2 linked regions of the Spirulina major PCC 6313 genome follow. The protein of the gene in region 1 binds, or shares a complex with, the protein of each later gene. Links are inferred from orthologs where the notes say so. Each region holds a gene or a part of one and is shown in the gene's direction. Other genes may lie near its edges. The genes, in order: pcrA and uvrB.

Region 1 (3,335 bases):
GGCGAGATCCACCTGTTGGGCAGCCACGGCTTTGAGGGTTTGGGCAATGGTGGGGTAGGGGCAGAGGATGGCTTCATTGCCGGTGTTTTGTTGGAGGCGATTGCGATAGACGATGGCGGCCGTTTCTGCGTTGGTTCCGGGGGGGCCAAGGTGAGCGATGGAAGGGGTCATGCGTCGAGTTCAACGGTGGTGTTTTCAGTGTATTACGAGTGCAGACGTAAAGCCCCCGTTTTCTAAACGGAGGAGTCTGTCAAGTTCCATTGGCCGATCAACGCCATGATCGGAGGGGCGGGGTCTGAAAGCCTGATTTTCCGGAATCATTCACCGAGTCGATACAATGAAGAGCATGACTCTGTTTGGGTCACTGTATTTTTGTTACTTGTATCCTTGCCCATGAGTACCGACTTTCTGTCCCATCTGAATCCTGCCCAACGATGCGCCGTTGAACATTTTTGCGGGCCGCTCCTGGTGGTGGCTGGGGCTGGGTCGGGCAAGACGAGGGCCCTGACCTACCGGATTTTTAACCTAATCCATGAGCATCATGTTCATCCGGAAAATATCCTCGCGGTCACCTTCACCAACAAGGCGGCACGGGAAATGAAGGAGCGGATCGATCGCCTCTTTGCGGATAAATTAGCCCACAAGCACCACAACAAGCCCCTGGATGCCCTGGAACCGGCGATCCAAACGAAGCTGCGATCGCAAGTCTACAAAGAAGTCATCAAACCCCTGTGGATTGGCACGTTTCACAGTTTGGCGGCGCGAATTTTGCGGCTGGATGTGGATAAATATCAGGACGAACGGGGCCGCACTTGGGGCAAAAACTTCACCATTTTTGACGATGCCGATGTGAATGGGGTGGTGAAGTCGATCACCACGAAACAACTCAATCTAGACAGCAAAAAATTCGACCCCCGCAAAATTCGCTACGCGATCAGCAATGCGAAAAATCTCGGCCTCTCGCCTGCCGAATACGCCAAGGAAAACCCCGACTATCGCGGGCGCACCATCGCGGAGGTGTACGAACTCTATCAGGATCAACTGGCGGCGAATAATGGTCTAGATTTTGATGATCTGTTGCTGATTCCGGTGCGCTTGTTTGAGCAAAACGAAAGTGTCTTGGGCTATTGGCACAAGCAATTTCATCACATTCTGGTGGATGAATATCAAGATACAAACCAGATTCAATACGATTTTGTTCGGCTCTTGACCACCAATGGGGAGACTAACCCGAAGGCGTGGGATTGGCGCGATCGCTCCGTGTTTGTGGTGGGCGACGCGGATCAATCGATCTATTCGTTCCGGATGGCGGATTTTCGGATCTTGCTGGGGTTCCAACAGGATTTTGGCGATGGTTTGCCCGATGAGTCCACCCAAACCATGGTGAAGCTCGAACATAACTACCGCTCCCGCGCCACGATTCTCTACGCGGCTAACGAGTTGATTGATCACAATAGCCAACGCATTGATAAAATTTTGCGGGCGACACGGGGCGAGGGGGAGCCGATCTACATTGCCAAAACCGACAATGAACAGACCGAAGCCCGCTTTGTCCTCGACCAAATGCACGGTTTGCGCTCGGATCATCCGGAATTGACCTGGGGCAGTTTTGCGATTCTCTACCGCACCAATGCCCAGTCCCGCGCCTTAGAAGATGCCCTGCGGGGGAAAATTCCCTACACGATTGTGGGGGGGTTGAAGTTCTACGATCGCAAAGAAATTAAAGATATGCTGGCCTATCTGCGGGCGATCGCCAACCCCGCCGACACCGTCAGCCTGCTACGAATTATCAACACACCGCGCCGGGGAATCGGGAAATCCACCCTGGAAAACCTGCAAAACGCCTCCCAAGAGTTGGGCGTACCCCTCTGGGAAATCCTCAGTGATGAAACCTCTGCCCAAACCCTAGCGGGCCGAGCGGCGAAACGGGTGCTGGAGTTTGTGGAATTGATCAAACGCTATCAAGGACAATTAGCCCACGACATCCCGGCGTTACAGTTAGCCCAAGGGCTGCTCAAGGATTCGGGCTATGTGGAAGACCTCCAACAGCAGGACACGGATGAGGCTAACAACCGGATCGAAAACCTCAACGAATTACTCAACGCTGTCGCCGAGTTCCAGGAGGAAAACGAAACCGAGCGGCTTCAAGATTTTCTTGAAAATGCCTCCCTCGCATCGGATCTGGACAATCTCCAAGATGAAACCGAAGCGGTGACCCTGATGACCCTCCATGCGGCGAAGGGGTTGGAATTTCCGGTGGTGTTTATGGTGGGGATGGAGCAGGGGTTGCTGCCCAATGCGCGATCGCTCCATGACCCCGCCTCCCTCGAAGAAGAACGCCGCCTCTGCTATGTGGGCATCACCCGCGCCCAGGAACAGCTATTCATGACCCATGCCCAAATGCGTCGTCTCTGGGGCAGTTCTGAAAGCTGTGTGCCGTCGCAGTTCCTCAGCGAATTGCCGGAAGAGTTTGTCAGCCAACCTGATCGCTTTCACCGCCGCCGCAAACCCAAGGCCGTTGATGATTCCCCCCCGAAGATTGATAATAATCCTGACAATTGGCTGGTGGGCGATCGCATCGTCCATGACCAATTTGGTGAAGGGGAAGTCACCCATGTGTTTGGCACAAAGCACAAGGTTCACCTAGGGGTGAAATTCCCCGGCATCGGCAAAAAGGTGATGGACCCCCAACACGCCCCCCTAACGCGGGTTTCTTAGTTCATCACTGCTAGGCAAGGGGCTTAAGCCCCCTTGTTAAGCCCCTTGTTCGGATTTCCAGGGGTGGAGGTGGGTTTTGATGGTGTGATAGTTAGCGTCAAGGTCGGGTTCGAGGATGAGGATGGCGGCGAGGCGGCGGGCGGTGTGGATGACGTGGACAAATTCGTCTTGTTTAAGGGGACGATCGATAATTTTTTCGGCGCGATAACTGAGCCATTTTTTGATGACTTGATAGCCGCCCAGGGTGTAGTGCCAAACGCGATCGGGGATGTTGCACCAGTAGGCGCGATCGTTCAGGTAAATATCGTAGGTGTGTTCGCCGAGGCGGGCGATGCGCTCTGAGCCGAGGGTGTCGCGTTCGGTGGGGGTGTAGGGGCGTTGGATGGCTTTGCCTTTTCCGGGCATGGTGGGTTTGCCGTTGCCGCCGTAGCCCCAGTTGGCAGTAAGGGCGAAGTCTTCGGGTTTGAGTTTTTCGCCGTGGGTGGTGAGGGGAACGGCGATGATTTTGAGGGGGTCGCTGGGGGTTTGGGTGACTCCGGGGACGGGGGTTTCGGGGTCGAGAAGGGCGGCGAGTTGTTGGCCGAGTTGGGCGGATTGTTGGAGGTGTTTTTTGTGGT
Region 2 (3,294 bases), 2.1 Mb from region 1 along the record:
TCCAGGCCCCGGCAAATTTATCGTTGCGGTGTATCCCGGCGGGCATGGTAAAGGCCCAAAGGGTACTGAGGAGGGTGGCAACTTCGAGGCCCCAGGATAGGAGAATCACCTGTTTGCGCAAGGGAAAACGGCCCGCAATGTAGAGGGCGAAGGACATCATGTAGAGGATTTCGCGCACCTGGACATTGGTGGTTCCGGGCATTTCTGACCAGCCAAAGGAACAGAAGGAGATAGCATTCAGGATTAAGAGGGCAAGATCACCGCTGAGGACGTAGAGGGTCATTTGCCAGCGCAGCATCAGCATGATTACGGACATGAGAAAGACCCCATAGCGCACGAGGCTGTTTAATCCGCCACCGATAACTTCACTCAGGCTGCGGGTAAAAAATAAAATTCCGACGATCGCAAAGGTAGTTTCAGCAATTTCGATCGCTTTCTCACGGGTCAAGGAAATGCGCAACATATGACAATGAGGGGAAGTGCTCAGGAGAAAGTTTGTCCGATTCTAACCTGTTCGATCGCTGCTGACAGGGAGAACTAGGCGAGGGCGATCGCGCCAAAGCGTTAGAATGCGAGCAACGGATTGAGACTGTGGCCATGGGTTTTCAACTAAATGCACCCTTTGAACCGACGGGAGACCAACCGAGGGCGATCGCTGAACTCACCGCCTCCCTCACCCAGGGGCATCGTCTCCAAACCCTCCTGGGCGCAACGGGAACCGGCAAGACCCTGACCATGGCCCATGTGATCGCCAATCTGGGCCGCCCCACCTTAGTACTGGCCCACAACAAAACTCTAGCGGCGCAACTGTGCAACGAACTGCGGCAATTTTTCCCGGACCACGCGGTGGAATATTTCATCAGTTACTACGACTATTACCAACCCGAAGCCTATATTCCGGTCAGTGATACCTACATTGAAAAAAGCGCCTCGATTAATGAAGAAATTGATATGCTGCGCCACTCGGCGACGCGATCGCTCTTTGAACGGCGCGATGTGATCGTGGTCGCCTCGATTAGCTGCATCTATGGGTTGGGGATGCCCGCTGAATACCTCAAAGCCTCGATTCCCCTACGAGTGGGGGAAGAATTCGACCCGCGCCAACTGTTGCGGGCCCTGGTGACGGTGCAATATACCCGCAACGATGTGGAACTGAAGCGCGGTAACTTTCGCCTCCGGGGCGATGTGTTGGAAATTGTCCCCGCCTACGAAGATCGGATCATTCGCCTTGAATTTTTCGGGGATGAGGTGGATAGCATTCGGTATCTTGACCCGGTTTCGGGGGAGGTGTTGCAAAGTCTATCGGGGGTCAACATCTATCCGGCGCGGCACTTTGTCACCCCCACAGAGGCGATCGAGCGAGCCTGCCACGCTATTGAAACCGAACTCGCCGCCCAATTGGATCACCTTACCGCCGAAGCTAAACTCCTCGAAGCCCAACGCCTCAAACAGCGGACAAATTACGACCTGGAATTATTGCGGGAAGTGGGCTACTGCAATGGGGTGGAAAACTATTCGCGCCACCTGGCCGGACGGAATCCGGGTGATCCGCCGGAATGTTTGATCGATTATTTTCCCGATGATTGGCTGTTGATGATTGATGAATCCCATGTGACGGTTCCGCAGTTGCGGGGGATGTATAACGGCGACCAAGCGCGGAAAAAGGTATTGATTGATCATGGGTTTCGGCTGCCGAGTGCGGCGGACAATCGCCCCCTGAAGGCAGATGAGTTTTGGCAGAAGGTGGGGCAATGTGTGTTTGTGTCGGCCACGCCGGGGGATTGGGAGCTAGAGCAGTGTGAGGGGCGGATCGCAGAGCAAATTATCCGGCCGACGGGGGTGATTGACCCGGAAATTTTTGTGCGGCCGACCACGGGGCAAGTGGATGATCTGCTGGGTGAGATCTGCGATCGCGTCGATCGCCAGGAACGAGTGTTAATTACCACCCTGACAAAACGGATGGCGGAAGATCTGACGGAATATTTCCAAGAGCGATCGATCCGGGTGCGTTATTTGCACTCGGAAATTCAGTCCATTGAACGGATCGAGATTTTGCAAGGGTTGCGGGATGGGGAATTTGATGTGTTGATCGGGGTGAACCTGTTGCGGGAGGGGTTGGATCTGCCGGAGGTGTCCCTCGTGGCGATTATGGATGCGGACAAAGAAGGGTTTTTGCGGGCAGAGCGATCGCTGATCCAAACCATCGGCCGCGCCGCCCGTCACATTCGCGGCCAAGCGATTCTCTACGCCGACAACATCACCGGCAGCATGGATCGCGCCATTTCCGAAACCAACCGCCGCCGCACGATCCAGCAGGCCTACAACGAAAAACACAACATCACCCCCCAACCGATCGCGAAAAAATCCCAAACCAATTCGATCCTCAACTTCCTCAATATTTCCCGCCGCCTCAATGCCCAAGAACTCGCCCAGGTTTACAGCGCCCAGGACGAGATCAGCCTTGAACAACTCCCGGAGGTGATCCAACAATTAGAAGCTCAGATGCAAGACGCGGCGAAAAAAATGGAGTTTGAAGCAGCGGCGAAATATCGGGATCAGATTAAAGCCCTGCGCGATCGCCTCCTGGGGCGTTGACGGCATCTGTTAGGGACTCGGTACGATGAGATCGCGCCCAGTTCCTAGCCGTTGGACAAGCCCCTACACCATTTCAATCACCCCCATCATGCCCAGTTCTTCATGATCCAAAATGTGGCAATGGTAGACGGTGCGCCCCTTATAGGTGCGAAACGGAATCCGAATCCGGACGGTCTCCCCTGCCGCCACGAGCACCGTATCTTTCCAAGCGGGAGGGTTGAGGGGCTGGCCGTTGCGTTCGATCACCTGGAAGCGGTTGGTGTGGATGTGGAAGGGGTGATCCATGATGTCGATGTTTTGGATTAGCCAATCTTCCGTGGTGCCGACGGTAACGGTGGTGTGGACGGTATCCCCTTGGAAGGCTTGGCCATTGATTAAAAACGCCATGCCGTGACCGGGATTCATGCCGTGATGGAGGCGAAATTCGCGGGTTTGGCTCGGTTGGGGGAGGGGGTCAACGGGGATGAGGGAGGCGGGGAGGGTGAAGGGGGTGGGGGATGTGTCGGTGTAGGTGAGGGTGGCGAGAGTGGTGGCGGTTTGGGAACTTTGGGAACGGCGACCCATCATGCCCCTGCCCATCATCCCCATGCCCATACCGCCAGCGGTGCGTTGATAGGGTTCGTTGATCAGTGCATAGGTGCTGCGATCGCGATCGCCTTGGATCAACACATCTGCCCGCTCACCAGGGGCCAGCAAGAG

Evidence for each region.
Region 2: the proteins of pcrA (region 1) and uvrB are in contact, whole or in part, in a crystal structure (PDB 7EGT), measured with the Thermus thermophilus proteins. The link is inferred for Spirulina major PCC 6313 from one-to-one orthologs. Residues at the interface, in WP_096412145.1 of Thermus thermophilus: His654, Arg656, Phe657, Gln666, Asp668, Glu669, Lys680, Arg681, Leu682, Ser683, Lys685, Tyr686, Ala687; in WP_096411307.1 of Thermus thermophilus: Glu23, Leu25, Arg26, Asp27, Gly28, Glu29, Arg30, Phe31, Arg55, Glu326, Asp327, Phe328, Glu379, Ser382, Gln383, His398, Gly400, Arg401.

Annotation. Positions count from the first base shown.
Region 1 is NZ_KV878783.1:3,420,046-3,423,380, forward strand. The notes cover bases 45-3,055. They hold pcrA (DNA helicase PcrA), read left to right. Parts: upstream 45-393; coding sequence 394-2,718; downstream 2,719-3,055. Other genes in these bases: pheA (prephenate dehydratase), read right to left, coding at 45-171; SPI6313_RS15080 (type ISP restriction/modification enzyme), read right to left, coding at 2,755-3,055. In the rest of the region: more of pheA, read right to left, coding at 1-44; more of SPI6313_RS15080, read right to left, coding at 3,056-3,335. UniProt on the Escherichia coli protein: A helicase with DNA-dependent ATPase activity. Unwinds DNA duplexes with 3'-5' polarity. Translocates on single-stranded DNA with 3'-5' polarity. Initiates unwinding more efficiently from a nicked substrate than double-stranded DNA.
Region 2 is NZ_KV878783.1:1,273,011-1,276,304, forward strand. Bases 127-3,096 are described here. They hold uvrB (excinuclease ABC subunit UvrB), read left to right. Parts: upstream 127-597; coding sequence 598-2,595; downstream 2,596-3,096. Other genes in these bases: SPI6313_RS05460 (O-antigen ligase family protein), read right to left, coding at 127-463; SPI6313_RS05470 (multicopper oxidase family protein), read right to left, coding at 2,659-3,096. In the rest of the region: more of SPI6313_RS05460, read right to left, coding at 1-126; more of SPI6313_RS05470, read right to left, coding at 3,097-3,294. UniProt on the Escherichia coli protein: The UvrABC repair system catalyzes the recognition and processing of DNA lesions. A damage recognition complex composed of 2 UvrA and 2 UvrB subunits scans DNA for abnormalities.